Regions from separate parts of the Mesorhizobium sp. M1365 genome, predicted to be linked through region 1. Evidence: riboswitches for the same ligand, from Rfam matches in the RefSeq annotation. Region 1 holds a riboswitch; each other region holds the start of a gene.
The links. A riboswitch is a leader RNA that binds a small molecule or an ion and turns the genes downstream of it on or off. The one in region 1 is predicted to bind cobalamin.
Positions count from the first base shown of each region.

Region 2: linked by a shared signal. The riboswitch ahead of NKH04_RS14030 (DUF1636 family protein) and the one ahead of metE (5-methyltetrahydropteroyltriglutamate--homocysteine S-methyltransferase) in region 1 are both predicted to bind cobalamin.
Region 3: linked by a shared signal. The riboswitch ahead of NKH04_RS19615 (CbtB domain-containing protein) and the one ahead of metE (5-methyltetrahydropteroyltriglutamate--homocysteine S-methyltransferase) in region 1 are both predicted to bind cobalamin.

Region 1 is NZ_JAMYLG010000008.1:194,516-204,512, reverse strand. Features, by position in the region: gene NKH04_RS12970 (dihydrodipicolinate synthase family protein) at 1-525, shown strand, start outside; gene NKH04_RS12965 (FMN-binding negative transcriptional regulator) at 560-778, shown strand; gene metE (5-methyltetrahydropteroyltriglutamate--homocysteine S-methyltransferase) at 814-3,204, opposite strand; cobalamin riboswitch at 3,299-3,499, opposite strand; gene NKH04_RS12955 (hypothetical protein) at 4,049-4,303, shown strand; gene NKH04_RS12950 (helix-turn-helix transcriptional regulator) at 4,621-5,454, opposite strand; partial or broken gene NKH04_RS12945 (MFS transporter) at 5,667-6,052, opposite strand; gene NKH04_RS12940 (MFS transporter) at 6,049-6,297, opposite strand; gene NKH04_RS12935 (transposase) at 6,561-7,238, shown strand; partial or broken gene NKH04_RS12930 (adenosine kinase) at 7,271-8,044, opposite strand; gene tnpA (IS66-like element accessory protein TnpA) at 8,140-8,553, shown strand; gene tnpB (IS66 family insertion sequence element accessory protein TnpB) at 8,550-8,903, shown strand; gene tnpC (IS66 family transposase) at 8,973-9,997, shown strand, end outside.
Region 2 is NZ_JAMYLG010000009.1:190,313-200,309, reverse strand. Features, by position in the region: gene nuoF (NADH-quinone oxidoreductase subunit NuoF) at 1-660, opposite strand, end outside; gene nuoE (NADH-quinone oxidoreductase subunit NuoE) at 671-1,723, opposite strand; gene NKH04_RS14065 (hypothetical protein) at 1,746-2,114, opposite strand; gene NKH04_RS14060 (NADH-quinone oxidoreductase subunit D) at 2,117-3,307, opposite strand; gene NKH04_RS14055 (four helix bundle protein) at 3,374-3,751, opposite strand; gene NKH04_RS14050 (NADH-quinone oxidoreductase subunit C) at 3,785-4,387, opposite strand; gene NKH04_RS14045 (NuoB/complex I 20 kDa subunit family protein) at 4,393-4,974, opposite strand; gene NKH04_RS14040 (NADH-quinone oxidoreductase subunit A) at 4,965-5,330, opposite strand; gene NKH04_RS14035 (winged helix-turn-helix domain-containing protein) at 5,666-6,865, shown strand; cobalamin riboswitch at 6,895-7,098, shown strand; gene NKH04_RS14030 (DUF1636 family protein) at 7,137-7,571, shown strand; gene cobW (cobalamin biosynthesis protein CobW) at 7,568-8,608, shown strand; gene NKH04_RS14020 (cobaltochelatase subunit CobN) at 8,627-9,997, shown strand, end outside.
Region 3 is NZ_JAMYLG010000018.1:8,136-18,132, forward strand. Features, by position in the region: gene NKH04_RS19575 (phosphatase PAP2 family protein) at 1-872, opposite strand, end outside; gene NKH04_RS19580 (ArsR/SmtB family transcription factor) at 1,219-1,536, shown strand; gene NKH04_RS19585 (SRPBCC family protein) at 1,533-2,015, shown strand; gene mgtE (magnesium transporter) at 2,367-3,764, shown strand; gene NKH04_RS19595 (MerR family transcriptional regulator) at 3,904-4,290, shown strand; gene NKH04_RS19600 (methyltransferase family protein) at 4,309-4,815, opposite strand; gene NKH04_RS19605 (heparan-alpha-glucosaminide N-acetyltransferase) at 4,832-5,830, opposite strand; gene NKH04_RS19610 (SRPBCC family protein) at 6,049-6,441, opposite strand; cobalamin riboswitch at 6,565-6,761, shown strand; gene NKH04_RS19615 (CbtB domain-containing protein) at 6,798-6,977, shown strand; gene NKH04_RS19620 (CbtA family protein) at 6,993-7,775, shown strand; gene cobU (bifunctional adenosylcobinamide kinase/adenosylcobinamide-phosphate guanylyltransferase) at 7,768-8,289, shown strand; gene cobO (cob(I)yrinic acid a,c-diamide adenosyltransferase) at 8,291-8,908, shown strand; gene cbiB (adenosylcobinamide-phosphate synthase CbiB) at 9,279-9,997, opposite strand, start outside.

The sequences.
Region 1 (9,997 bases):
GAGAGCGGCCTGCCGATCGTCGTCTACGACAATCCAGGAACGACGCATTTCCGTTTCACCCCAGCACTCGTCAGCCGCCTGGCAAAGGTGGGTGGGATTGTCGCTATCAAGAATCCGACAGACAAGGGCGATGCGATCAAGAGCCATCTGGCCGACCAGAGGCGCACTGTGCCGGAAGGGTTCTCGATCGGCTACAGCGGCGACTGGAACGCTGCAGAGGCCATAATCGCCGGCGCCGACACATGGTACAGCGTCCTCGCCGGCGTCCTGCCCGAGGTCTGCGTGAAGATCGTCACGGCGGCGCAACAGGGCGATGCGGCCGAAGCGCGACGGATCGATGCCACGCTTGCGCCGCTCTGGAGCCTCTTCAAGGAGTTCTCGAGCCTTCGCGTCGTCTATGCACTTGCCGAATTGCTCGACATTTGCCGTGCCGACCCCCCGCGTCCCATCCTGCCTCTGCCCTCAGCAGCGAAGCGCCAGATCGCCGCCGCGTTGGAACGCTTGCCATCGGATGTCAACCGGTGAACAGCGAACCCGGCGGCCAGTGAAGGAACCTGTCATGTATGTACCCGCGCATTTCGATGAACCGAGCCGAGAAGTCCTTTACGAACTGATCGAGAACAGCGCACTTGGCATGCTGATAACCCATGGCCGGAGCGGTCTCGACGCCAATCACATCCCCTTCGAACTCGACACGTCACAGGGAGAAAACGGTTCCCTTTATTCCTGCGCGATTAGTACACGTGCCGAAGGAAAGTGCACTTTCTCGCTCGAGTGACTTATTTCAAAGGATGTGATCGCGTTTTGGCACATTCACGGCCCACATGCGGCAGCCGCTAACTCACCACATGGTGAGCAACCAGGAAACCTTCCGGCTTTCTCCCGGAGCGCGCGTGCTGCAGCAACCATGTTCATGAGGGCAGGGCGGACCTCCTCCCACTTGCGGGTTTTGAGGCCACAGTCCGGGTTTACCCACAGTTGGGCATCGGACAGTCGCTCGCGGGCAAGCATGACGAGATCCGAAATCTCGCCGACTTCCGGGACCCGTGGTGAGTGAATGTCGTAGACTCCGGGCCCGATTTCGTTCGGATATTTGGAACTCGTGAAGGCGTCCAGCAGTTCCATTTTCGAGCGCGACGTCTCAATCGAAATTACATCCGCATCCATTTCGACGATCGCGTCGATGATCTCGTTGAACTCCGAATAGCACATGTGGGTATGGATTTGAGTGGCGTCCTTCACATCCGTTGAGGCGATCCGGAAGCATTCGACAGCCCAGTCGAGATAGTCTTTCCAGTCAGACTGGCGCAGTGGCAATCCTTCGCGGAACGCCGCCTCATCGATCTGGATCATCCTTGCGCCGGATCTTCCGAGGTCCGCCACTTCATCGCGGATGGCGAGCGCGATCTGGCGGCAGGCTTCGGAGCGGGGTACGTCGTCGCGAACAAAAGACCAGTTGAGAATGGTCACTGGGCCTGTGAGCATTCCCTTCACAGGCTTTTCCGTAAGCGACTGGGCGAATTGCCACCAGCGCAGCGTCATCGGATTGCGCCTCGATACGTCGCCGAAGATGATGGGGGGGCGCACGTAACGCGACCCATAGCTCTGCACCCAGGCATGCTGGGTGAAGGCGAAGCCGGACAGCTGCTCGCCGAAATACTGTACCATGTCGTTTCGTTCGAACTCACCGTGCACCAGCACGTCCAGCCCGATCTCTTCCTGCCAGCGAATTGCAGCCTCGATCTCCTTCTTCAGGAAGGTCTCGTAGTCGACATAGCTCAGCTGGCCCTTCGCATGAGCGGCCCGCGCCCTGCGTACCTGCGGTGTCTGCGGGAAGGACCCGATGGTCGTCGTCGGGAACGGCGGCAGCCCGAGCGTGCCGGCCTGGACTCTGGAGCGCTCGGCAAAAGCGCTCTCTCGTCGCTTCATGCTGTCGTCAATGCTGGCGATCCGTCCCTCAACAAGCGGGTCATGGATCTTCGTGGATGTCACGCGAGTGGCGGCAGCCTCGGCAGACGCTTTCAACGCGCCTGCCACCGCATCCCTGTCTTGAGTGAGGGCCCGGGCCAGCAACACCAACTCGTCGGTCTTCTGGGCCGCGAAGGCGAGCCACGACCTGATGTCCGCGTCGAGTTCGGTCTCCATGCGCAGGTCGATCGGCACGTGCAGCATCGAGCAAGAAGGCGCGATCTCGACGCGGTCCAAGGGCCAGCCGGCGACGATCGGTTTGATGCGGTCGAGAATGGCGGGCAGGTTCGCACGCCAGACGTTGCGGCCATCGATCAAGCCAAGCGAGAGCACCAGATCCTTCGGTGCGAGCCGACCCACCGTTTCCAGTTGCTCGGGAGCGCGCACGAGATCAATATGCAGCCCGGCCAGGGGCAGAGAAACCGCGGTTTCGAGATTGTCTCCCAGCGGCCCGAAATACGTAGCCAGCATGATTTTCAACTCGGGCGCGGCTTTTGACAGCTGGCCATAGGCGAATTCGAACGCAGCTCGTTCGTTCGGGTTCAGATCGAGGACAAGCGCTGGCTCATCGATCTGCACCCAGTCGGCTCCCGACAGCTTCAGCCTCTGCAGGAGTTGCTCGTAGACGGGCAGCAGCCGCGGCAGGAGCGCGATGGGATCGAATCCTTCGGCAGGCGATTTCGCCAGCTTGAGGAAGGTGATCGGTCCAAGGATGACTGGGCGTGTGTGAATGCCGAGAGCTTTAGCCTCGAGGAAGTAGTCGACCGGTTTCGTCGACGAGAGGGCGAACGTCTGATCATCGTCGAGTTCCGGCACAATGTAGTGATAGTTGGTGTCAAACCACTTGGTCATTTCCATCGCGGTTACATCAGACCCATGAGCCGCCTGCTGGTGACCAGCGTGTCGACAACCCTGGTTGCCCCGCGCCATTGCGAAGTAGATGTCAGGTGGAACCTCGCCGCTATTCCAGCCGTAACGGGATGGAACGGCGCCGACCATGGCTGCGGTGTCGAGCACATGGTCGTAGAGCGAGAAGTCGTTCGACGGGATTTTCGACACGCCGCGATCGTGCTGCTCCTCCCAGCTAGCGGCACGGAGCGCCTTCGCGGTCGTGAGAAGGTCGGCAGCGGACGATTTTCCGGACCAGTAGCTTTCAAGCGCGAATTTCAGTTCTCGCCGACGACCGAAGCGCGGCACGCCGAGCGTTGCTACAGGAATTTGCTGAGAGACAGTCATGCATACCCCGATGGTTGGGGCGTCGGTGACAAGGAAGGCGCTAGCAGGCCGGCACGAACGCCAGGCTGCAGCGGCCATCGAGACACCCCGCCCGTGGACGTAATTCGCCGTGGCAGGTCTCCTGGCTCGCGGGGTCATAGCCTCTACCCGTCTTCCCAAGGCTATTCGCCTCAGTGACATGAGTGGGGTTGGCTCGCCGCTAACAGTTGCGGGGGCAGCGCCGGCATCGCACCGGCTTCCCTCTTAGCTCCGCTGCGGCAGCGCCGTACGGAGAACCACGACACGGGAGACAATTACCGCAGTTCGCTTCTTTGTCAACGCCGCATAAAGAAATGTTTATGTCGTTATGTTAAATTTCCGTTGGCATGTTGCCAAAGGTCGCCTTGAAAGCGAAACTATGGAAGCCTTGAGCGGCCGGTAAATCAAAGCAATAACGCACAGCGGTCCAGGAGGATAGGAGTTCGTCGGCTGCCGGCGGCAAACTACCGGCAAGCGCCGTGGTGCTGCTTAGCGCATCATGCGAACCACCTCGGCGTCGAACTTCGGCTCCGAGGTTCCGACCGCTTCGTTGGTGATCTGCTCGCGACCATATTCGGCTCAATGGCGAGGCTGTTGCCCACGTGGAAGCTGTTGGCCGTGATGCCCTCGGTGATATGACACAACGATTTCGGGGGGAGCACACCGAGGCCAGGCGCAGCGGCGTGTTGCGAAGTGATCGAGGCCAATGTCTCGAACTGCTTGTTCGCAGCCCACCGGCTCAAGGTAACCCGGCTCAAACCACCGGGCCAGCTCAAGTCCTGTCCAAATGAGGCCTGAGCGGCAAATCGTCGTGCACGCGCACGGTTTGGCGTTCGATCTTGTGATGCGTCTTGGGCGGACAATCGCCACGGTGCAGCGCGCAGAAGCGGTCCCCAATTGGGAAGCCGAGGGCGGTGAGGGCAAGCCAGCGCCACAGGCGGAAGGGGACTTGGACCTGTTTGCCCTGCTGGACCACAAGTTCGCGACACCGGGCCTCAAGGAGAAGACCAAGAGTGATTATGCGCGGGACCTCGCCAAATTCATCAAAAGCAGCGGGCAGTCAAAGTTCGGCGCCGATTGACATGGAGATAGCCATCGCGGCGGACCGCCCAGGCGGACCGCAAGCCGGAATACAACCGGGTGCAGGCGGCCAAGCTCGTCCACAAGATGGCGTCGGGCACACACCGGCGATGGGAGAGCGGACCGTGGAGTGCAGGAACTTCACGCCTATCCACGCTCCCGTGGACGTGTCCTGCGGCACATCGGCACCGATATTGAGGAGGCAGTTGAGCTTCTGGTCGAGCACTCTTACCTGCCACTACCTACGCTTAACGTCATCTCGTACTGAAAACGCACCACGCAAGGTCGAGATGTAACATGCGCCCTTCGTGGATGGTTCTAAGCTTCCTCGGGCGCGGTCAATCTGTGATAACGATCGCTTGGAACCTCCATCACCGCGACGCTATCAAGGTTGGCGTATCGCGCTCGGTAGTAACCTTCTTCCTCCACTTCGGCGAAACTACACTGGGGAACGTCAAAGGTCGCAGCTTCCAATCCGAAGAAAGTCGTAGCGGTTTCTTCATCCAAGAAGTTCCACTCATCTTCTCCGTCGTCATATGTGACGCGAACATAGGAGGCCATGCGCACGGCTTCCTGATCACCCATCTCTGCGATGATGGCATCGCATTCTTTCTTCAGCTTTCCTGAAACCTCACCCTTATCCCAGTCATCCAAAGCCCGATAGATTTCTGGATGATAATACTCTGGCATCTCCTCTACATCGTCACCGATGAGCTCAATGGTGCGGACATATTGCGGATTTATCAAGAGTATTTTGTTGTCAAGGCTCCAACAATACAGCCATGGCCTGCTTGTGTTATTTCTACGAAGATTATGAAGTTCCTTCAACTGACGTAAAATCGATTCACGCGCCTTTTCATCGATAGGATATTGGCGGCTGCCAACAGTCGTCTTGATTCTGAGCGTGCCGTATCGCGTTTCGGCATCGGCAATTGCAAACGGGCTCGTGCGCCACTCCTCGACATCAATCTTCCAGCCCAGCAGCTCCTCGACTGTGCATTTCAACGTGAGACAAAGGTCCTTGATCTGCTCGACGTTCAACTGCGTTTTGCCTGTTTCCCAACGGGCCACAGTCTGTTGCGTCGTTGCCATCTGCTCTGCCAAATCTTTTTGAGTCATGCCCAGTCGAACCCTAAGTTCTTTCATGTTCATAACTCACCTCGCGTGTGCAATACACGCATTGTGGATGAATTAATCTAACACGTCAAGCGTGTTCAAAAATCCCAGCATGTGTTTTTAGGGCGTCTTCGAGGCTCCGACAGCCGTTCGTGACCACTTGCGCAAGACACAGGGCTGGTACACAGCACGAATGGGCGATCAAAAATTACTGCTGAAATTCAGAAAATTATTGTGGGCGAGTCTGGATCTCTCTGATCGACACGATAGTCGACCATCACCATGATCGGACCGCTTCGTGGCCGCAGGTCAAGTTGCAGCGTCGGTTCGCTGAACTTGTTGGTCGGATCCAGATTGAGCGTTTCAAAATCCGGCTGACGCAGAAGGATGCCCATCATTCCCCAATCACAAGAACCATGCTGGCGGACGAGCAAGGCTCCCGAAACACCTTGGACATCCGCCAGTTCGCCCCAAAGCCAGCTTCCCGCCGCCATGCCGCCGTATGTGGCCGTCTGATAGAGAGACAGGGCGCGTCCAACCACCCACCGCGGCGCCGAAAGCTGCACTGTGACGTTAAACAGCGAGAATGATTGAATCCAGGCCGCACCGGCTGCATGAGGAGCAGACAGCTCAGCCCAACGTGCGACGGTCAAAGTTGTCCGCGAGCGCTCCCGCCGCGAGGGAGAAGATCATGTAGGGGAGGGTGGTCGATGACTGGACGAGCGCCACCATTCCATGGGAGGTGGCGATGCTCGTCATCAGCCAAGCTGCCGCGATACCTTCCACCAGGGTGCCAAGGTTCGAAACGAGTGCAGCCGACCATAGCGAACGGAAGGTCTTGTGCTGAAAAGGAACGAGTGAAGATGTTCTCTTCGCCATTGTGGGAAGCTTCGGGATCCACCGCGGGGCTGGATTTGGTTCGCTGCCAAGCTGCCACAGTGGCGCGCCTGCTAACCCAGAAAACTTGGCGGCCTTGCAGGCATGCGCAGGACGCGCGAAGCCGCTCAAATCTCCCCAGATGGGTCAGCCATCGAAGACCGGCATCACTTGCCCGTTGAGCGGCTATACGATAATGCTCCGCGCTAAGCAGGAAGCGCCAAAAATTCGAGCGGCGACTTCATTCTCCTATTCAGGAAGGAACTATGAGGCGGCAGACGCGACCATTCACCGTGGAAGTCAAACAAAAGCGCAATTATCAAAAATCCGCACGTTCCATCTGGGGCAATTTCGACATCGCCGCGGCGATGGCCGAGACAACAAAGGAAGTCGAGCCGTTAAATCGTCAGCTTGTTGACTCTACTGTAGTGGCCCTTGATGCTGAACCTTTGCAAAAACCGCGAGTGGAGCATTTCATGGCCAATCCCCTGGAAACCGAGTCAGCAGTAGTTCCTAGCGCACCGGCAGACAAAGCGGAAACGCCAAAACCGAAGACGAGAGCGCGGCGGTCGAGGAAGCCAGAAGCTGAGGCGAGCGCGCCTGCCCGCAAGGAGGGCGCCAAGCCGATATCCGCGACCACTGAAGCACCGCCGTCAGCGCGAACAGGCCGAAAGAGCTACTCCGCGAAGGATCGTGCCCAGAAGCTGGCGCAGATCGAGACCTCAATCGGCGGCGGCGCTACTCTCAAGAGCGCGGTGAAGCAAGCCGGCATCTCGGAACAGACATATTATCTTTGGAAGAAGGCGGCGGCGCCGGCGGCGGACAGTGACGGGCTGAAGGATCTCGTCGCGCTCGAGGAAGAAAACAAGCGGCTAAAGAGCCTGCTTGCCGATCGTCTCCGCAAGGAGAATGCGGAACTGAAGAAAAGGCTCGGGCTGGATTAAGGAGGGTGGGCAGCTGGTTCTTGGCTCGCCACCTACAGTAATCCCGCCTGCTCGGCCTCGCGGCGCAAATTCTGCCTTGGCCTTGGGCCGATTTGCTGGATGACCAGCCCGGCTGCCAGCGAGCCGAGATCGCCGCAATCCTTGAGGCTGCGGCCTTGCGTGTAGCCGTAGAGGAAGCCGGCGGCGTAGAGGTCGCCGGCGCCGGTGGTGTCGACCAGCTCGCGGATCCTGGTCGCATTGATGGTCACGGTCTCGTCGCCGCGCACGATAACCGAGCCCTTTTCCGAGCGGGTGACGGCGGCGATCTTGCAATCCTTGCGGATCTGGGCCAGCGCCTCGTCGAAGGACGCGGTCTGGTAGAGCGACTTGATCTCGTGGCTGTTGGCAAAGACGATATCGACGGTGCCGGAGCGCATCAGATCGAGGAATTCGTCGCGGTAGCGATCGACGCAGAACGAGTCCGACAATGTCATCGACACTTCGCGCCCGGCGGCGTGGGCGAGCTTAGCCGTCTGCCGGATCGCCTCCTTGGCGCGCGGCGGGTCCCACAGATAGCCCTCGAAATAGGTGACCGCGGCGCCCGAGGCCTTGTCGGCCTCGACGTCCTCCGGGCCGAGCTCGACGCAGGCGCCGAGATAGGTGTTCATCGAGCGCTCGCCGTCCGGCGTGACGAAGATCATCGAGCGCGCTGTCGGCGGTTCGCCGTTAAGCGGCCTGGTGTCGAAGGCGACACCCTGGGCATGGATGTCATGCGCGTAGATTTCGCCGAGCGCGTCGTTGGAGACCTTGCCGAAGAAAGGTAAGCGCCACGCCGCTCCCCTCGTGCGGGGCATGAGGTGAATGTGCGAAGAATCCTCCCGATCGCGAGAGACGGAGGGCCTACGTGGGAGCAGACGGCAAAATGGACGTCGATTTGGACGTCCCAACAGCTGGCTACGCAGGCCGGCTCGAGGTTCTGGAAGGTCCGACGGGACGGCGGGTTCGCTCGGAGGCCGAGAGAGCCCGGATTGCGGCCGAGAGCCTGATGCCGGGGGTGCAGGTGGCGGCGGTCGCACGCAAGCATGGCGCGACCCGCTGGCAGGTCTACGATTGGCGGCGTCGCCTTCGTCAGGGACAACTGGCACTGCCGGAAAGCATGGCGCCGATGTTCGCGCAGTTGATGGTGGACGACTCATCGGTGCCTCAGCGGAGGATGAGGCCATCGAAATCGACGCCGGCGAAGGTGGAGATCGTGATCGACGACATGGTGATCCGAACGGCGGTTGACCTCGAACAGCTGTCGCAGGTGATCCGAGCGGTTCGGGCCTCGCGATGATTGCACCGGGCAACGATCTGAAGATCTACGTGGCGACCCGGCCGGTTGACTTCCGGCGCGGCATGGACGGATTGGCATTGGCTGTGCAGGAGATGCTAGGCCTCGACCCGTTCTGTGGGGCAGCCTTCGTGTTCCGGGCCAAAAGGGCTGACAGGATCAAGATTTTGGTGTGGGATCGCACCGGCCTTGTGCTGGTGCACAAGCGGCTCGAGGGCTCGAAGTTCGTCTGGCCGCAGGTTCGCGACGGCGTGATGCGCATGTCGCCGGCGATGTTCGCGGCCTTGTTCGAAGGGCTGGATTGGCGACTGGTTCGCCCCGAGCGGGCACGGCGTCCGCAGCTGGCCGGATGAGTGTGGCACAGTGACTCAGGTGCCTTGTCTCCAATGGCGTTATCGGAGATCATGTGGTTGATTTAGTGCATGAATCTGACGGTTCTCCAGGAAGAGAACGAGCGTTTGAAGGCGCTCCTCGCCGAGGCGCAGGCAGCTTTGGCAGAGTCCGAGGAGGCGCGCCGCCGCCTGGAGAGCGTCGTCAGCCAGCTCAACCACGAGAAGTTCGGCGCCAAGTCCGAGAAGCTGCATCCCGATCAATACCACCTGCCGCTCGAAGACGTGGAGATCGCGCAGGGCGTGCTCGATGCCGCGCAGGAAAAGGCGCAGCGGGTCATCCGGGGGCGTTCGGACGGCTCGTCCGGTTCGCGCCAGCGCAATCGTGGCCACTTGCCTGCCCATCTGCCGCGGGTGGAGCGGATCATCGAGCCCAGGAGCACGCTGTGTCCGTGCGGCTGCGGCGAGATGGCCAGGATCGGCGAGGATGTCAGCGAGCGGCTCGACGCAATCCCGGCGCAACTGCGCGTGCTGGTCACGCGCCGCCCGAAATACGCTTGCCGGCGCTGCTCGGGCGCCGTCGTGCAGGCGCATGCGCCCGAGCATATCGTGCCTGGTGGCCTGCCGACCGAGGCGCTGATCGCCCAGGTCATCGTCGCCAAGTTCGGTGATCATTTGCCGTTCTACCGGCAGGCCGAGATCTACGCCCGCCAGGGCATCCAGCTGGATCGGGCGACACTGGGCAACTGGGCAGGCCGGGCCTGCTTCCATCTCAAGCCCATAGCCGATCAGATGCGCGGGCATCTGGCTGCGGCAGAGCGCCTGTTCATGGACGAGACCACGGCGCCGGTGCTCGATCCCGGACGCGGCAAGGTCAAGAAGGGCTTCTTCTGGGCAATCGCTTCCGATGACCGCGGCCATGGTGGCCAAGGCCCGCCCATCGTGCTGTTCCACTATGCGCCGGGACGCGGCGGCGAGCATGCCGAACGCTTCCTTCAAGGCTTCGGCGGACAGTTCCTGCAGGTTGACGCCTATGAGGGCTATGACCGGCTGACACGCCTGGAGCGGCCACAAGGACCGTGGCTGCTCGTCCATTGCTGGAGCCACCTGCGCCGACG
Region 2 (9,997 bases), on a different contig from region 1:
GATGGTCGGCGCGACAGCGATGGACTCGACATTGTTGACCGTCGTCGGGCAGCCATAGAGGCCGACATTGGCCGGAAACGGCGGCTTCAGCCGCGGCTGGCCCTTCTTGCCCTCGAGGCTTTCGAGCAGCGCCGTTTCCTCGCCGCAGATATAGGCACCGGCGCCATGGTGCATGTAGATGTCGAAATCGTAGCCGGAGGTGTTGTTCTTGCCGATCAGCTTGGCCGCATAGGCCTCGTCTATGGCGCGTTGCAGCGCCTCACGCTCGCGGATGAACTCGCCGCGCACATAGATGTAGGCGGCGACCGCGCCCATGGCGAAGCCGGCAAGCAGGCAGCCTTCGACCAGCGTGTGCGGGTCATGGCGCAGTATGTCGCGGTCCTTGCAGGTGCCGGGCTCGGATTCGTCGGCATTGACGACGAGATAGCTCGGCCGGCCGTCGCTTTGCTTGGGCATGAACGACCATTTGAGCCCGGTCGGGAAACCGGCGCCGCCGCGGCCGCGCAGGCCCGATGCCTTCATCTCGTTGACGATCCACTCGCGCCCCTTGGCAACGATGCCGGGCGTGTTGTCCCAGGCGCCGCGCGCCATGGCGCCGGCCAGCGACTTGTCGAAGCGGCCGTAGATGTTGTTGAAGATGCGGTCTCTGTCCTGAAGCATTGCTCGTTCCTCAGACCGGCTTCTTGCCGGTCGGCCGGCTCCTGTTTCCGGGCGACGGCTTGGCCGCAGCCTTCGCCGGTTTGACCTTGGCCTCCGGCGCTTTGAAAGCAGACGCCGGCTCGGCCTTGTTCTTGGGGCCCTTGCGCTGTTTCGAGACGTCCTCGACCTGCGGTTCGGCCTTGTTGGCATTGGCGGCCGAATGCAGAGGCGCTGCGACGCTCGCCGCCCTTTCCGCCGCGGGCGCGACTTTCGTCGCCGACGGCGATTTCAGCGCCGGGTTGGTCTCGACCGCGTCGGTCTTCGGCTTGCTGGCATTCGAGGGCGCAACCGGCGCCGGCGCGGCAGGAGCAGCTGGCGGAACTGATGCTGCGGCGGCGGCCGCCGGCTCTGCATCCTTGGCGGCCTTGGTCGCCGCCCTGGTTTCCCGGTCGCGGGTCGCCTTGAGGATCGCCTTTTCGCTCTTGAGGGTCGTCAGGCCACTGGCCGGCTCGGAAGTGATGCGGCCGTTTTGCGGTCCTGGCGTCACCGAAGCACCTTTGCCGGCGTCATAGAGGTCGATGATCTCGGCAAGCCGCTCCGGCGTCAAATCCTCATAGGTGTCCTTGAATATCATCACCATCGGTGCGTTGACGCAGGCGCCGAGGCATTCGACCTCCTCCCACGACAGCGTGCCCTTGTCGTTGGTGTGGAACTGGTCGTGATGGATCTTCGAGCGGCAGACATCCATCAGCGCTTCCGAGCCGCGCAGCATGCAGGGCGTGGTGCCGCAGACCTGGATATGCGCGCGGGTGCCGACCGGATTGAGCTGGTACTGGGTATAGAAGGTGGCGACTTCCAGCCCACGGATATAGGGCATGTCGAGCATGTCGGAGATCGTTTCGATCGCCGCCTTGGTCACCCAGCCTTCCTGCTCCTGCGCCAGCATCAGCAAGGGGATGATCGCGGATTGCTCGCGTCCCTTCGGATATTTCTTGATCCACTGCTTCGCCGCCGCCGCATTCGCCCGGTTGAAGGCGAAGGAGGCTGGCTGGAGGCTGGCTTCTGCGAGACGGCGGACTGACATGGAGTTTCGCTTTTATGTTTTCTTATTGAACCGAACTGGAGACGCGATAGCAGTTCTCAGATTGCCCTAACACGCATACAAACTCTTCCTTACCGCACTTCAGACGGATGTATTCATCATAACGATCGTCAACCCAAGAGACACAGTAAGGCCTCGGCCGGCTGGGCACTTGGGCAACAAACGACTCGATCGGACACGGAAGAGAATGAAAACCCATCCCGTCATCCATCGGCGCATGCCTCTCGTATGTACGCCCCATCAGCAAGTCGCCCTCCGAGACCAGCTCAAACCCGATCTTGAGCAGGTCTCGCGAAAGCAATCGACCATCCGGGGCCCAAGCAGGAACTTGGGCCGCCATGGTCAGAACCGCTGCGGTGACAAGCGCGTTCATTGCTACCGATCCACCTCACCAAACACGATGTCGAGGGAGCCGAGAACGGCGGTGACGTCGGCCAACATGTGGCCGCGACACAAAAAGTCCATGGCCTGGAGGTGCGCGAAGCCGGGCGCGCGCAGCTTGCAACGATAGGGTTTGTTGGTGCCGTCGGAGACCAGATAGACGCCGAACTCACCTTTCGGCGCCTCGACCGCCGCATAGACCTCGCCGGCCGGCACGCGGTAGCCTTCGGTGTAGAGCTTGAAGTGATGGATCAGCGCTTCCATCGAGCGCTTCATCGCCGCGCGCTTCGGCGGCACCACCTTGCCGTCGAGGTTAGACACCGGCCCGCTGCCTTCCTTGCCGAGCAACAGGTCGACGCACTGGCGCATGATTTTCGCCGACTGCCGCATCTCTTCCATGCGTACCAGATAACGGTCGAAACAGTCGCCGTTCTTGCCGATCGGAATGTCGAAATCCAGCTCGGCATAGCATTCGTAGGGCTGCGATTTGCGCAGGTCCCACGGCGCGCCCGAGCCGCGCACCATGACGCCGGAAAAACCCCAGGCCCATGCGTCGGCCAGAGACACCGTCGCGATGTCGACATTGCGCTGCTTGAAGATACGGTTGCCGGTCAAAAGCGCGTCGAGATCGTCGACCGATTTCAGGAATGGGTCGATCCACTTGCCGATGTCCTCGATCAGCTTCTGCGGCAGATCCTGATGGACGCCCCCGGGGCGGAAATAGGCAGCATGCATGCGCGAGCCCGAGGCGCGCTCATAGAACACCATCAGCTTTTCGCGCTCGACGAAGCCCCACAGCGGCGGCGTCAGCGCGCCGACATCCATCGCCTGCGTCGTCACGTTGAGGATATGCGACATGATGCGGCCGATTTCCGAATAGAGAACTCGGATCAACTGGCCCCGCTTCGGCACCTCGATACCGAGCAGCCGCTCCGCGGCAAGCGCAAAGGCATGCTCCTGGTTCATCGGCGCGCAATAATCGAGCCGGTCGAGATAGGGCACGGCCTGCAGATAAGTCTTGGCCTCGATCAGCTTTTCCGTGCCGCGGTGCAACAGCCCGATATGCGGGTCAACGCGATCGACGACTTCGCCGTCAAGCTCCAGCACCAGGCGCAAAACGCCGTGCGCCGCTGGATGTTGCGGGCCAAAATTGATGTTGAAGTTGCGGACCGAAGTTTCAGCCATTTTGGCGTCTCTGGCGAAGAGTCAGTAGTGAGTAGTGAGTAGTGATCATCAATCTCAGTGCCTGCTTCATTCCGCCTGCTTGGCCTGCACCGTTCGGATAAGAGATCTCGTCATTTTTCCAATCTCTTCGCATCGCAGCAGCAGCTCAATCTCGTTGTCATTTCGTAGCAGGCCAACCCGGCATGCCAGTAGTATGTGCGTTTCCAGTTCCTTCAACGAACCTTGCGCCATGCGCAAAAATTGAACGAACGAACCTCTGTTCTCCCGACCGTACCCCTCCGCGATATTGGCTGCGATCGACACCGCCGATCGGCGCATTTGAGAGGTCATGCCGTAGATCTCCTCTCTCGGAAACCCTTTGGTGATGCGGTAACAATCTTCAGCGAGTAGCATCGCCGATTGCCACACCTTCAGGTCACGATAAGATTCGATCCGTTGCTCCAATTCTTTCCTACCGACTACTCACTATTTCACTACTCACTGTTTCGCCTTCTCATCCCCCGGAAGCACGTAATCCGTACCTTCCCACGGAGACAGAAAATCGAAATTGCGGAATTCCTGCTTGAGCTCCACCGGCTCGTAGATGACGCGTTTGGCTTCGTCGTCGTAACGCACCTCGACGAAGCCGGTAAGCGGAAAGTCCTTGCGCAGCGGATGGCCTTCAAAGCCGTAATCGGTCAGAATCCGCCGCAGATCGGGATGGCCTGAAAACAGCACGCCATAGAGATCATAGGTCTCGCGCTCGAACCAGTCGGCGCCGGGATAAATCCCGGTGATTGACGGCACCAGCGTCTCTTCGTCGGCCTGGACCTTGATTCGGATGCGGATATTCTGTCTCGGCGACAGCAAATGATAGACGACGTCGAAGCGCTTCGCCCGCGATGGATAATCGGCGCCGCAGACGTCGATGATCGAAATGAACTGGCATTTCGGGTCGTCGCGCAGGAAGGTCACCACCTCGATCAGGTCGCGCGGCTCGACCGAGATGGTGAGTTCGCCATAGGCGAACACCGCCTCCCCGATCCGGCCGATCAGCTTCTCGCCGAGATAGGTCGAGAGGTCATTCAACGCCTGGGTCATGCCGCTCACCGTTCGATCGTGCCGGTGCGGCGGATCTTCTTCTGCAGCAGAAGGATGCCGTAGAGCAGCGCTTCGGCGCTCGGCGGACAGCCGGGCACGTAGATGTCGACCGGCACGATGCGGTCGCAGCCGCGCACCACCGAATAGGAATAATGGTAATAGCCGCCGCCATTGGCGCAGGAGCCCATCGAGATGACGTAGCGCGGCTCCGGCATCTGGTCGTAGACCTTGCGCAGCGCCGGCGCCATCTTGTTGGTCAGCGTGCCGGCGACGATCATGATGTCGGACTGGCGCGGAGACGCGCGCGGCGCCACGCCGAAGCGCTCGCTGTCATAGCGCGGCATCGAGGTGTGGATCATCTCGACGGCGCAGCAGGCGAGGCCAAACGTCATGAACATCAGCGAGCCGCTGCGCGCCCAGGTGATCAGCGCCTCGGTCGAGGTGACGAGAAAGCCCTTGTCGGCGAGCTCGTTGTTGATCTCCAGGAAGAATGGATCGTCGGACCCGACCGGCCTGCCGGTGTTGGGGTCGATGAGGCCCTTGGGCTTCGGCGCGACGAGCGTACCGGAACTGTCGTTCAATCCCATTCCAGCGCTCCTTTTTTCCATTCATAGGCAAAGCCGATGGTCAACACCGCCAAAAACACCATCATCGACCAGAAACCGAGCATGCCGATCTGGCTGAACGACACCGCCCACGGAAACAGGAAGGCCACCTCCAGATCGAAGATGATGAACAGGATCGACACCAGGTAGAAGCGGATATCGAACTTCATGCGGGCGTCGTCGAACGAGTTGAAGCCGCACTCGTAGGCGGAAAGCTTTTCCGGATCGGGGTTGCGGTAGGCCACCAGGAACGGTGCGGCGAGCAGCGCCAGCCCGACGATCAGCGCCACGCCGATGAACAGGACGATGGGCAGGTACGAACCTAAAAGTGCGTTCATGCTGCAGTTTCCGTTGGCGGCCAATCCACTCTGATTACAGCACCGGACCCACTTGCGGAAGCGTGACAGTTTAACCACTGAACCGTTTTAAGGGGGCTCTATGCTGCAACGCGGCGAGGGTTAGCGCAGCGCTTTCGGCGAAGCAAGTCAAACCTTGTTCAAATCGCGGTGCTGGACGGCATATCCGGGAAAACTGGTCCGATCCGCTCCTGTTTGATTTCCTTCACTTTTTACTCCACTTTTCTCTCCTGACATAGATGCCGCCAAAACCCTGCTAGCATGGCACGGAATCGTAGGTCATTTTCTCTGTCTAAGATCGTCCGGATGCCGCCTTCATGAAGGAAAAAATCTCGCGCGCCATGGCCCGTCGCATTGCGCTCGCGGCACAGGGATTCAATGACCCGCGCCCCACCGGCACGCCTGACCGACGGCATCTGGCCCGCGTGCTTGCCCGTACCGGCCTGCTGCAGATCGATTCCGTCAGCGCCGTGGTGCGCGCCCACTATATGCCGCTCTATTCGCGGCTTGGCCCCTACAAGCTGGCGCTGCTCGACGACGCCGCGGTAACGCGCAAGCGCATGGTCTTCGAATATTGGGCGCACGAAGCCTCGTTCTTGCCGGTCGGGACCTATCCATTGATGCGCTGGCGCATGCAGCGGGCCGAGGGCGGCGACGAAATGTACAGCGGACTGGCCAAATGGGGCCGCGAGCACGCCGCCTATATCGAAGACATCTATCGCGAGGTCGCCGAACGAGGCCCGATCGCGGCGTCGGCTTTCGAAGGGCAGAAGGGTTCGGGCGGCTGGTGGGGCTGGAGCCATGCCAAGCACGCCTTCGAATGGCTGTTCTGGGCCGGCCGCATCACCACGGCGCATCGCCGCGGCTTCGAGCGGTTCTACGATCTGCCGGAGCGCGTGCTGCCGCCAACAATACTGAGTCTGCCAACGCCCTCCACCGAAGACGCTCACCGCGAATTGCTGCGCATCTCGGCCCGTGCCCACGGTATCGCCACGGCAGGCGACCTGCGCGACTATTTCCGTCTCTCGCCCGCCGACATCAAGGGCCGGATCGAGGAGCTGGTCGAGTCCGGCGACCTGTTGCCGGTGAGCGTCGAAGGTTGGAGCAAAACAGCCTATCTCCACAAGGACGCCCGTTTGCCGCGCAGGATCGAGGCGCGCGCCTTGCTCGCGCCGTTCGATCCTGTCGTCTTCGAACGATCGCGCACCGAGCGGTTGTTCGACTTCCACTACCGCATCGAGATCTACACGCCGGCCGAAAAGCGCCGGTATGGCTATTATGTGCTGCCATTCCTGCTCGGCGACAGCGTCGTCGGGCGCGTTGACCTCAGGGCCGACCGTCCGGCCGGCGTATTGCGCGTCCATGCCGCCTATGCGGAGCCCGGCGCCCCGCCACAAACCGCTGCCGAACTCTTCAAGGAATTGAAGCAGATGCAGGGCTGGCTCGGGCTTGAGCGCATCGAGGTGACCGCTGCCGGCGATTTGGGCCGGCCGCTCGCGGACATCGCCGCGCCATAGACGTGCGTTGACACGACTGCCTCCACAAGCCTAAATCCGTTCCAGACGGTCCCCTGCCCGCAACGGCAGGGGCCAAGAGGGAATGCGGTGCGAAATCTCGATTTCAAATCCGCGGCTGTCCCCGCAACTGTAAGCGACGAGCCAAGGCCGAAAACCACTGGGATATTCCCGGGAAGGCGGCACCCAGGCGATGACCCGCGAGCCAGGAGACCTGCCGTCTAGGACATAAGAATCCGATCGCCTGGCGGGTTTTCCGGGCAAGGAGCCTGATTTGGAACGCGACAGCAGTTTTCCGGCTGAGACAGCGGATTTATTGTCCGGCCATGGTGATTCCCCGGCCGGCGTTACCGTCATCGTCTGCTCGTCCTGCCGTGACGAGACCGGTTCGGACGCTCATCCGCGCGCCGGCGAACTGCTCGCAGAGGACACGCGCCGCGCTGCTTCCAGCGAAAACATCAAAATCCGCACCGTCGAATGCCTCGGCAATTGCAAGCGCCGGCTCAGCGCGGCCATGCTGCGCGACGGCTGCTGGAGTTACGTCTTCGGTGATCTGACCACGACCAGCGGCGCCGATCTCGTCACCGGGGCAAAGCTGTTCGCCACCTCGACGGATGGGCTCATTCCATGGCGCGGCCGTCCCGATTGCCTGAAGCGCGGCCTGGTTGCCCGCATCCCTCCCCTTGACCATTTGAAGGACCTGACATGACCGCTGCCTCCCTTTCGCGCGTTCCCTGCACCGTGGTCACCGGCTTTCTCGGCGCCGGCAAGACGACGTTGATCCGCCATTTGCTCGAAAACGCCAAAGGCAAGCGCCTGGCCATCATCGTCAACGAGTTCGGCGACATCGGCATCGACGGCGAGATCCTGAAGGGCTGCGGCATCGACACCTGCCCCGAGGAAAACATCGTCGAGCTGGCCAACGGTTGCATCTGCTGCACCGTCGCCGATGATTTCGTCCCGGCGCTGGACCAGATCCTGTCGCTGACGCCGAGGGTCGACCACATCCTGATCGAGACATCCGGCCTCGCTTTGCCCAAGCCGCTGGTCCAGGCCTTCCAGTGGCCGTCGGTGAAAAGCCGCGTGACGGTGGACGGCGTCATTGCCGTGGTCGACGGACCGGCGCTGGCTGATGGCCGCGTAGCCAACGACATGGACGCCCTGCAGGCGCAGCGCGCGCAGGACGAGACGCTCGACCATGACGATCCGGTCGAGGAAGTGTTCGAAGACCAGCTCGCCTGCGCCGACTTGATCATCCTGTCGAAGAGCGACCTGATGGACGCAGCCGGCGCGGCCCGTGCCAATGCCGTCATCGGCAAGCACGTTGCGCGGGCGGTGAAGATCGTACCGACTTCGCAAGGCAAGGTCGACCCGTCGGTGCTGCTCGGCCTCGGCCTCGCCGTCGAGGACGACATCGAGAACCGCAAGACCCACCACGACGACGAGCTCGACCACGAACATGACGATTTTGACTCGTTCGTCATCGACATCGCGTCCGTGTCCAACCCGGACGAGCTCGCACAACGCGTCGCCACGGCGGCGGAGGAAGAAAACGTGTTGCGCGTCAAGGGTTTCGTCGAAGTCGGCGGCAAGCCGATGCGGCTCCTGCTGCAGGCCGTCGGTCCGCGCGTCAACCACTATTACGACCGCGCCTGGACCGCTGAAGACGACCGCCGCTCGCGCCTCGTCGTCATCGGCCTGAAAGGGCTGAACCGCCCGGCCATCGAGCGTATCCTCGCCGGCTGACCCCAGGTACGAGCCGCGATGCACATCCTCACCACCACATCCGCCTCGCTCGACGATCTCGCCGAGCCTGTCGATCTCAGGCAAACGCCTGCGGATGTCGTGGCGCTGTCCTTCACCGACAGCGACCTGGCCGGGCTGGCGGCGGCGTGGAAGGCAGATGCGCACCGCCTGCCGTCGATGCGGCTCGCCGCCTTGCGCGACCTGCGCCATCCGATGTCCGTCGACCTGTGGATCGACAGTGTCGCCCGCCACGCCAAGGTCATTCTGGTCCGCATCCTCGGCGGCTATGACTGGTGGCGCTATGGCTGCGACCAGCTCGCCGCTATCGCGCGAAATCGCGGTATCAAGCTGGCGCTCCTACCGGGCGAGAGCCACGACGAGGATTTGCGACTGATCGAAGGCTCGACGCTGCCGCGCGAGGAGTTGGACGCCCTGCTTGGCTACTTCCGCGAGGGCGGGCCGGCAAATATGACGGCGCTGGTGCAGAGGCTGGCAAGTCTCGCTGGATCGGGTGCGGCGGTAGCCGAACCTGTTAGCGTGCCAAAGGCGGGATTTTACGAGCCGGGACTGGGGGTCGTAGAACGCGGTGTCCCCCTCCCCCTCGAGGGGAGGGCCCGGCCGCAGGCCGGGGGTGGGGTCCTCTCCGAAGCGCGCCTGCACAAAACGTCGAGCACTGCCGTGACGACCCCACCCGGCCCTGCGGGTCCCCTCGAGGGGAAGGGGGACGTCGTGCCAATTCTCTTCTACCGTTCGATGCTGCTCGCGGCCGATGTCGCGCCCATCGACGCGCTTTTCGAAGCCCTGCGCCACCGCGGCATGGCTCCCGTGCCTATGTTCGTCTCCAGCCTCAAGGACCCGGCGTCGCTCGCCTTTGTCGCAACCGCGCTCGCAACCCTGAAGCCTGCCGCCATCATCACCGCCACAGCTTTCGCCTCGGGTGCCGAGCCCGGCGTTGAAACCCTGTTCGACCGCGCCGGCGTGCCCGTGTTCCAGGTCATCGTCGCAACCACCCGCCGCGACATCTGGCAAACCAATCAGCGCGGCCTGGCGCCCGCCGACCTTGCCATGCATGTCGTCCTGCCCGAGCTCGACGGCCGCATCCTGGCCGGCGCCATTTCATTCAAGGGCGAAAGCGAAACCGACCCGGCGCTGGCCTTCCGCGCCTTCGCCAACCGGCCTGAGCCCGACCGCGTGGCGCAAGTGGCGAACCGTGTCGAGGCCTTCGTGCGCCTGCAGCGGTCGCCGCGTGCGGAGCGCAAGCTCGCCATCCTGATCCCCGACTATCCGAGCGCCCCCGGTCGCACCGGCTACGCGGTTGGTCTCGACGTGCCGTCCAGCGTCCTGGCAATGCTGCACGACCTCAGCGAACAGGGCTACGCCGTTGAAAGC
Region 3 (9,997 bases), on a different contig from region 1:
GACACAACAACGATCGATGCGTAGCCGTCCACGGCATAGTGCCAGCCAGTGAACACCGATCCGTACAGGATCAGGGCTGCAAAGGTCCAACCCAGAACGCCAAGCCAGCGATTGATCGATGACAGCAAATAGGCGTTCAATGCGGCAAAGGCGACATGCATGCTTGGCATGGCCGAGATGCCGCCGCCAAGACTTGGCCGGCCGCTTTGGTAAGCCATCAGGAGATATGCCGCGGGTTCCCGCACCATGTAACTATGGTCCAGCCTGTCCAAGGCCGCATTCAATCCGTGGAAGCGATCCACGCCGACAAAGTGGTGGTAGTAAACCGGTCCGACCGATGCCAGCGCCAGGGCCAAGACCGTTCCGAGGACGGACAACGTCAGCGCTGCTGCGCAGAGATAGCGGATGCGGGCAATCTCGTCGGACCAGAGCGACACGAAAAGGATGGCGCCGAACCACTGGTAAAACCAAATGACTTCATAGCTGTTGAAGACGACGAACGACCAATTGTTGCTGTCGAGCTTATGGACGATCTCCCATGGCGGCATCCCGTGCAGCCATTCATCAGCGTCGGCCAACCAGTTGTCGGCATAGTATGGGACGACGGACGGGATGGCGATCTTGTAGGTAGAGAACGCGGTCAAGCTGGCAAAGAAGAACAGCAGCACCAGCAGACAACCGCGCCAGCGCCCTTGAACCAAATCCAGTGCGTAGCGAACCGGTTGCCGCCGGCCATGGATTAGCGCGGCACAGCAGACGCCACCGATAAACAACACCGGAATGCCAACAAGAAACTTGTGAGAATAGATTAAGGCGGACGTATAGAATATTTCTGGATATAATCCAGATGCGCCTAAAACGTATGTCGCCATGAACAAGGAGAGCCGCAATTGCCATATGGCGGAGGGCCTGTAGCGAGAGGCTTCCGTGGTTAGGGCCAAACCAATTTACCTGTTCTTAACGTTTCGCCGGAGAGACACATACACCGGTAAGGTAAAAACCTTGCCGCCAGGTTTACTTTTCCCCGGTGGTCGACATTTGCCGGCCGGCCCGCATGCGGTGGATCGATTCCCTGAGCAGTCTTGCATCCGCATCGCTGTCCATGCCCCCGCGTGAAGGAATTGCCCCGGAGCCTCGGGGCCGAGCCGGCCGGTTGCTTGAACACGGGCCCGCCACGCCCTCGGTTGACTTATCATAAGTTTTAGCTTATCATAAGTCATGATTTATGATTATGCAGGAATGGTGGCCTTGGCCGATCCGACGCGCCGCAAGGTGTTCGAGCTCATCGCCGATCGGCCACGCTCGGTCATAGATCTGACGCGAGTGCTTCCGGTCTCGCAGCCGGCGGTATCGCAGCACCTCAAGGTCTTGAAGGAAGCCCGGCTGGTCCGCGCAGAGCCGAAAGGTGCCAGCAACATCTATCATCTCGACCCGCATGGGCTCGGCGAGATGCGTGCCTGGCTCGACCGCATGTGGGGCGATGCGCTCGACGCCTTCAAACGGGAAGTCGACAACAGCAAGGAGAAGAGGAAATGACGACCATGATCAAGCCCGCGCCGGTCAGGAAGTCGGTGACGGTGGAGGTGCCGCTCGACAAGGCATTCGATGTGTTCACCACAGGATTCGGGCGCTGGTGGCCGGCTTCGCACTCGATCGGCAAATCCGCCCTGACGACCGCGGTGATCGAACCGAAAGCCGGCGGCCGCTGGTACGAGATCGACGAGGATGGGTCACAATGCGATTGGGGCGAGGTTCTCGCCTGGGATCCGCCGTCGAGGCTGACGCTCGCCTGGCGCATTGGAGCCGGCTGGCGCTACGATCCGGCATTGCTGACCGAAGTCGAGATCCGCTTTGTCGCGCTCGGCGAGAACGCGACGCGCGTGGAACTCGAGCACAGGCTTCTGGAGAACATGGGCGAAACCGCAGAGGCGATGCGCGAGGCCTTCGAATCGGAGGGTGGCTGGAGCGGTCTCCTGGACCGCTATGCGGCTGAGGCCAAGCGCCACGCCGCCTGATCGGGAAGCCGTTAAGTCCAATATCCAGCGAGGCCGTCGCACCTTCGGCCTCGCCGTTTTTGAATCAGTGTCGATCTGCCCATCTGGTTGACCGGGGCGGGGAGATACGCTGCCCTTTACCTGCCGCCGCGAAGGTTTGCAGCGCCGCAGGTTTGTAGAACGTCCTCTCCTCCTACCATCCGGTATGCGCCGCGTCGTTTGGACGCGCGAACGGCGCTGTAGCAATTTGTCGTTGTGCATGGTCCTTTCGCAAAATCGATTCCGATTGTCAGGATCATGGTCTAGACCTGACAGGCACCTTATCCGGAAATCCGATGGCGGGAGGCGCTGGTGGAAGGCCAGGACGAACAGATGACCGGCGCCAGGGCGGCTGAGGAGCGCCGCGCCGACATCTATGACGAGGACGGCGTCATCCTGTCGTCGTTCCTCGCCCAGATCGGTGCCGCGATCGCCGATCGCGATACGCTGACGCTGAAGCGCGAAGTCGACGATCTGCACCAGTCGGAACTCGGCCACCTGCTCGAGGCCCTGCACCCGGAACAGCGACGCGCGCTGGTCGAATTGCTGGGCAAGGATTTCGATTTTTCCGCGCTGACCGAGGTTGACGAGGCGATCCGCCGCGACATCGTCGACAGTCTGCCCAATGCGCAGATCGCCCAGGCGGTGCAGGATCTCGATTCCGACGACGCGGTCTACATTCTCGAAGACCTCGACCAGGAGGACCAGGACGAGATCCTGTCGCAGCTGCCGTTCACCGAGCGGATCAGGCTGCGGCGTTCGCTTGACTATCCCGAAGAGACCGCCGGCCGCCGCATGCAGACCGAGTTCGTCGCGGTGCCGCCGTTCTGGACGATCGGCCAGACCATCGACTATATGCGCGAGGACAACAATCTTCCCGACCGTTTCAGCCAGATCTTCGTCATCGATCCGAGCTTTAAGCTGCTCGGCGCCATCGACCTCGACCAGATCCTGCGTACCAAGCGCTCGGTCAAGGTCGAAGAGGTCATGCATGAGACCAGGCATGCCATCCCGGCCACCATGGACCAGGAGGAGGCGGCACGCGAATTCGAACAATACGATCTCCTGTCCGCCGCCGTCGTCGACGAGAACGAGCGGCTGGTCGGCGTGCTGACCATCGACGACGTCGTCGACGTCATCCAGCAGGAGGCCGAGGAAGATCTGCTGCGCATGGGCGGCGTCGGCGACGAAGAACTCTCGGACAGCATCTTTTCGACCTCGCGCTCGCGCGTGCCGTGGCTGCTGGTCAATCTTTTGACGGCTTTCCTGGCGGCCTCGGTGATCGGCCTGTTCGACCGCACCATCGAGCATATCGTGGCGCTGGCGGTGCTGATGCCGATCGTCGCCGGCATGGGCGGCAATGCCGGCTCGCAGACCATGACGGTCACGGTGCGGGCGCTGGCGACCAGGGACCTCGACATCTACAATGCCGGCCGCATCATCCGCCGCGAAATCGGGGTGGGCTTCATCAACGGCATCATCTTTGCCATCCTGATCGGCCTCGTGGCTGCTGCCTGGTTCCACGATCGCAATCTCGGCGGCATCATTGCGGCTGCGATGATCATCAATATGTTCGTGGCGGCTCTGGCGGGCATCCTTATCCCGCTGCTGCTCGACCGCTTCAAGATCGATCCGGCTGTGGCTTCGGCGGTTTTCGTCACCACGGTCACCGATGTCGTCGGTTTCTTTGCCTTTCTCGGGCTCGCCACATGGTGGTTCGGCGTGCGCTGAACGTCACCTCAGTTGACTTTTACGTAAATGCCATGCGAGGCTTTGAAAGGTGCCTTGTCCGCCGATTCTGGTACGCGCCTGGGCGCTGGCGGCGCCGGCCAGTTGGAACTCGCGGCGTGGCCGGGGCATTGGAGTGACGATGCGGGAATATTATTCGATCACGGAACTGACCCGCGAATTCGACGTGTCGACGCGGACGTTGCGCTTCTACGAGGACGAAGGGCTGGTGCAGCCGGTAAGACGCGGCCGCACGCGGCTGTTCCGTCCGTCGGACCGGCATCTCATCCGCCAGATCATGCGGGGAAAAAGGCTCGGCTTCTCGATCAACGAGATCCGCGAGATCATCCAGATGTACAGGGAGCCGCCCGGCGAGGTAGGCCAGCTCAAGCTGATGATCAAGCGCATCGAGGAAAAGCGCGAGGATCTTCGCCAGAAACGCCGCGACCTCGAAGAGACCCTGGCAGAGCTCGACCAGGCCGAGGAATCCTGCGTCGAGCGGCTGGTGGAGCTCGGCGTCACCACCTAAGCCGGTGTCAGCCTCGGCTCAAATCCAGCGCCGCACCCTTTTGGCGTAGTCCCGGTATTTCTTGCCGAATTTGGCCGTCAGCACCTTCTCCTCGCTCTCGATCGTCAGCTTCTGCGTCAGGAACGCCGCGATGACTGCCAGCGGCAGGAACCAGGCGATCCCAGTGACAAAGGCGAGGCTGACCAGCAGCAGCGTGTTGGCGAGGTAGATCGGGTTGCGGCTGACGGCGAAGGGTCCGGTGGTCACCAGATGGTCAGGCACGCCGTTCGGGTTGAGCGTCGTCTTGGCGCGGATCATGGTGCGGATTGCCGTGAACCAGAGCGCGGCAACCGCCACCAACCCCACAAGGCCGGCGGCGAACAGGATGTCGCCGAGAAGATCGCCGATCCACGGCAGCGGATAGAACAGCCCTAGCGCGACGCTGACGATGATGGCAGCGATATAGATCAGCGGCGGCCATGGGATGTGCCCCAGCTTCGGCTGCCCAGGATTTTGCTGCACGGGTTTCGGGTGACTGTCGCTCATTATTGTCCTCCCTCGATTAGCGCGTTCCCGGTTCCGCCGCCTCGGTTTGGGCGGTGCAGGTGCCGGCGAGCTCGCCAATATGCGCCTTCCACTCCGGGGACTGGTCGTCGCTGTAGAGCCGGTCAAGCGAGGCTTCGCCCTGGAGAGTGTCCAGCATGCAGGCACAATAGCTGGAGCAGAACTCGGTGTCGCGTGCCTGCTCGCAGGATATCTGGCAGGATTTCAGAAAACTCACCTCCCTGGTTTCGGCCTGCGCCGGCATGAATTGCGAAAACAGCCAGACCGAGCCGATCAGCACCGGCTGATGGATCAGGTAGAAGGCAAGGCTGTGCCGGCCGATGAAGACCAGCGGATTTGCCCAGCGGCCAGGCGCCAAGGCCGACAGCCGCGTCAGCGCGCCGGAGGTGGCGGCGAGCTTGGTAACCGCGATGCCGGCAAGTACGGCGCCGAACCAGGGCAGCAGTGGAACGTAGTCGTTGGAGCGCGGGTTGGTCGCCGACAGGCCGACCCACCACAAAGCCGGATGATCGAAAAGCTCAGATCGCAGGTAGAAAGGCGCGGCAATAGCGAGGGCCGCCACGGCAAGCGTCAGTAGCGCCGGGAGGCGCAGGAACGCCAGGCCGAGCAGGCTGGCGAGCGCGATCTCGTGCAATATGCCGAAGAAGATGAAGCCGTCGGGCGTGGCGATGCGGGTGACCAGCGATATTGCGAGCGCTGCCCCGGCAACCATGGCGAAGCGCTTCCAGAAGCCGGTCCAGCGGATTTTCTTGCCATGGGCGAGATAGAGGCTGATGCCGACCAGGAACAGGAAGCTCGAGGCGATGCAGCGCGCGTAGATTTTCCACCAGCCGAAGGCGGTGAGGCCGGGATCGGTGTAGCCGAAGAATTCGAGGTCCCAGGTGAAATGATAGCTCGCCATGGCAAGCAAAGCGATGCCGCGTGCAATGTCGATAGCGGCGATGCGCTTCGACTTCGGTTGATCCTGAACGGCTGCGCTCGGCGTGTCGATGCTCATGGTCTCGCTGTCTTGGTTCAGCCCCGGCAAGACGACTATCACGGTTGCCACCGTCAAAAGAAGCAGGGCCTTGCGTCGTGTTGGCGCCGGTCGGCATCAGAGCTGCTTTAGGCCAGAGCCGGAAAGCCTTTGGCCGGCGTGCTGGCGTTTTTCGGACTGGGCGCTGTTTTCGCGACGCTCGGCCTGCTGGCGGTGGCCTGCGGCTTCGTCACCTGGCGCTATCTGCCCAAATCGCTTTGATGTGTGAGCGCCGCATGGCGCTCGCGCACCCAGTTGTGGAAGCGGTGCAAGTCGTATTCCTCGGGCATCAGTACGCCGGCCTTGTGGCGCATCGAGCGCAGGCCCATCTGGTTGACCTCGCAGATATCAGCATCCTCCTCCAGCACCTGGGTACCGAACGCGACGATGTTGTCGATATCGGCGGCCGGATCGGCGAGCGCTTCGCGTCGCGGCAGACGAGCAGCCAGTTGCGATACCAGATGGCCTCGAGATCGCGCTGATAGGCTGCGATGTCCCAATAGGCTGTTTGACGGCAGCGTCGGCTCGGGCCGCGTCAGGCCGTTGTAGGGATCGCTTGTTCGGGCTGGGTTGCATGCCGGCTTCCTCCGCATCCGCCAGCCGACACCCGGCTGCGAAAATTGTCAATCGCGGCGCCGGTCTGCGAACTTGGCGAGGCGGCGCATTCGCCACACGATCCGGCGGAATTTGGTTTGCCGGGCGCGGCGATTCTGCCTATAGTCGCTGATGTCGTCGGTTCCGTTTGGAACCAAGAGGGAATGCGGTTAGGGCAAGTTGTTTGCCCAATGCCGCGGCTGCCCCCGCAACTGTGTGCGGTAGTCCTCTCCATATGCCACTGAAGGTTCGCCTTCGGGAAGGTGGGGAAGGGCGCTGATCCGCGAGCCAGGAGACCTGCCGGCGACAGGAAACTGACTTCTATGCCCTCGGGTGGAGGGCGAAAGGACAAGACATGAATACCGCTTCCGTTTCGCTCGGCGCTTCCGCCTCCTCGCAGTCGCGTCTCATGCAGCTGGCGCTTGCTGCATTCCTCGGCATTTTCGTCATGGGCTTTGTCGGCTTCTCGCATATCGATGCGGTCCACAATGCCGCGCACGACTATCGCCATTCGATGGGCTTTCCCTGCCACTAACAAGGGGCTGACATCATGACACTGTTTCGCAACGTCGTGTTCATCGCGGCGATCGCAGGGCTTGTGGCCGGCGTGGCTCTCGCCTGCATGCAAGCCTATGCCACGGTGCCGCTCATCCTGAAGGCGGAAGTCTACGAACAGGCCGGCGGCGGCCATGACCATGCCGCGGCACCTGCGGCACCGGCCGAAAACGCCGCGGGCACGACGGCTATGAGCAGCGCCGCGCCGGCACCGGCTGAAGCAATGGCTCCGGCGGAAGACGAAGGCTGGGCGCCGGCCGACGGTTTCGAGCGCTTCGGCTTCAGCGTCGTTGCCAATATCGTCACCGGCATCGGCTTTGCGCTGGTCCTGGTTGCGGTTTCGGAATTCGCCGGCGGCATCGGCAACTGGCGCCAGGGCCTGTTCTGGGGGCTTGCCGGCTTTGCCGTGTTCACGCTGGCGCCGGGCCTCGGCCTGCCGCCGGAACTGCCGGCGATGCCGGCGGCCGACCTTGTCCAACGCCAGATCTGGTGGTGGGCAACAGTGGTGGCGACCGCCGCCGGGCTCGGCCTTATCGCCTTCCGCAGATGGTTGCCGCTGGCGATCCTTGCCGTAGCGTTGATCGTGGCGCCGCATATTGTCGGCGCGCCGCAGCCCGATAGCTTCGAGACGGCGATCCCGGAAGGCCTGCACCACCAGTTCGTGGTGGCGGTGACGCTGACCAATCTGGTGTTCTGGCTGGTGCTCGGCGCGGTCGTCGCCGTGGTGCGCGGACGCTTCACGGGCACGGCGACCAGCCTGCGCGACAGCTTTGCCTGACCGCGCTGCCGGGGCACTCACCCTGGTCATCGGCGGTGCGCGCTCCGGCAAGAGCGCGCATGCTGAGAGCCTGGTGACGGTCGGCCCGCCGCCTTGGAGCTATATCGCCACGGCGCAAGCCTATGACGAGGAGATGCGCCAGCGCATCGCGCTGCACCGCTCGCGCCGCGGCGCCGGCTGGACGACCATCGATGCGCCGCTCGACCTTGCCGGCGCGATCGGAGCGCTGCCTGACGGCCAGCCGGTGCTGATCGATTGCCTGACGCTGTGGCTGACCAATCACATGCTGGCCGACCATGATGTCGAGGCCGAATGCCGGAGGCTGGCCGATGTGCTGTCGCGGCCGCGTGGGCCGTGGTTCGTGGTGTCCAACGAGGTCGGCCAGGGCATCGTGCCGGACAATGCGCTGGCAAGACGGTTTCGCGACGCCGCCGGCCGGCTGAACCAGGACGTCGCGGCTGTTGCCGGCACCGTGCTTTTGATGGTGGCGGGGCTGCCGCTCAAGGTGAAATGACATGGCTGATACTATCGATCCCAAGGACGAGGAACGCCACCGCGCCAAGATGGCCAAGCGCAAGGCGGTGCAGGACGCAGAGGTCGCGGCCAAGACGGTCGAGAAGGGGCTGCTGATCGTCAACACCGGACCGGGCAAGGGCAAGACCACGGCCGCCTTTGGGCTGGCACTCAGGATGCTCGGCTATGGCAAGCGCGTCGGCGTCGTTCAGTTCATCAAGGGCAAATGGCACACCGGCGAGAAGGACGCGTTTGCTAGTTTTGGCGATCGTGTCGTCTGGCACGCCATGGGCGAAGGCTTTACCTGGGAGACACAGGACCTGAAGCGCGACATCGCGGCGGCCGAGGCTGCCTGGGCGAAAGCGCTGGAGCTGATGGCCGAGCCGTCGATCAGCCTCGTGGTGCTCGACGAGCTGAACATCGCGCTGCGCTACGACTACCTCGATCTCGAAAAGGTGGTCGCGGCGCTGAAGGCGCGTCGCGAAGGCCTGCATGTCGTCGTCACCGGCCGCAACGCCAAACCGGTATTGGTCGAGGCGGCCGATCTGGTCACCGAGATGGGCGTGACCAAGCACCACTTCTCCGCCGGCGTGAAGGCGCAGCAGGGGATCGAGTTCTGAGGGGTGTTGCTGGCGCCTCTTCTTCCTTCTCCCCTTGTGGGAGAAGGTGGATTGGCGCGCAGCGCCAAGACGGTTGAGAGGTGCTGGCCGGGGCGCTGTTTGGTGCCAAGCTGGAACACCCCTCATCCGGCCGCTTCGCGGCCACCTTCTCCCACAAGAAGGGGAGAAGGGAAAGCCGCACGAAGCGGCTCGCCCCGGGAATGGTAAGGGTGAGGGGCGGCGCCGACCTGACGCGATTATTTGAGGCGTAGCCTTATTTTGTTCTTGCTTTGTGCCGGCAGCTATGCTACTAATTTCGGTATGGTGCTAATTGGCTCCAACGACCCGCCGCATGGTGGGTTTTTTGTTTCCACTCGATCTCGAGCGCAGATCACGCCAAGATAACAACCATCGCGACCACGCCGAATAGCGCGATCAGCAGTAAGTCGGCGACACGGTAGAGTTTGAGGGCCCGTCGGATGTCGGTGCTCTCGACATCATCGCGCCGGCCGCCTTCGCCCATCAACGCGTCTTCGACCATGACGCCATCGTAGGAACGGGGGCCGGCGAGCGCCAGGCCGAGCGCGCCGGCCATCGCTGCTTCCGGCCAGCCGGCGTTGGGCGAGCGGTGTTTTTTCGCATCGCGCCGCACGGCGTGCCAGGCGCCCTTGGCGTCGGCGCCCTTGACCAGAAAAGCGGCGAGTACGATCAGCAGCGCCGTCAGCCGCGACGCCGGCAGATTGATCCAATCGTCGAAGCGCGCCGCCGCCCTGCCGAAGGCTTCGTGGCGCGGGGTGCGATGGCCGATCATCGAATCGGCGGTGTTGGCGGCCTTGTAGGCGACGCCGCCGGCGAGCCCGCCGATACCGAGCCAGAAGGCCGGAGCGACGACACCGTCGGAGAAATTCTCGGCCAGGCTTTCGATCGCGGCGCGGCAGACAGCGGCCCTGTCGAGCTTTTCCGGGTCGCGACCGACGATCCGCGAGACGGCAATGCGGCCCATATCCAGTCCGCCGCTGTCGAGTGCGTCGGCGACCGCTTCGACATGCTCGGCCAGGCTCTTCTGCGACAGCAGCGACGTCGCCAGGATTGAGGTGACCAACAAGCCGA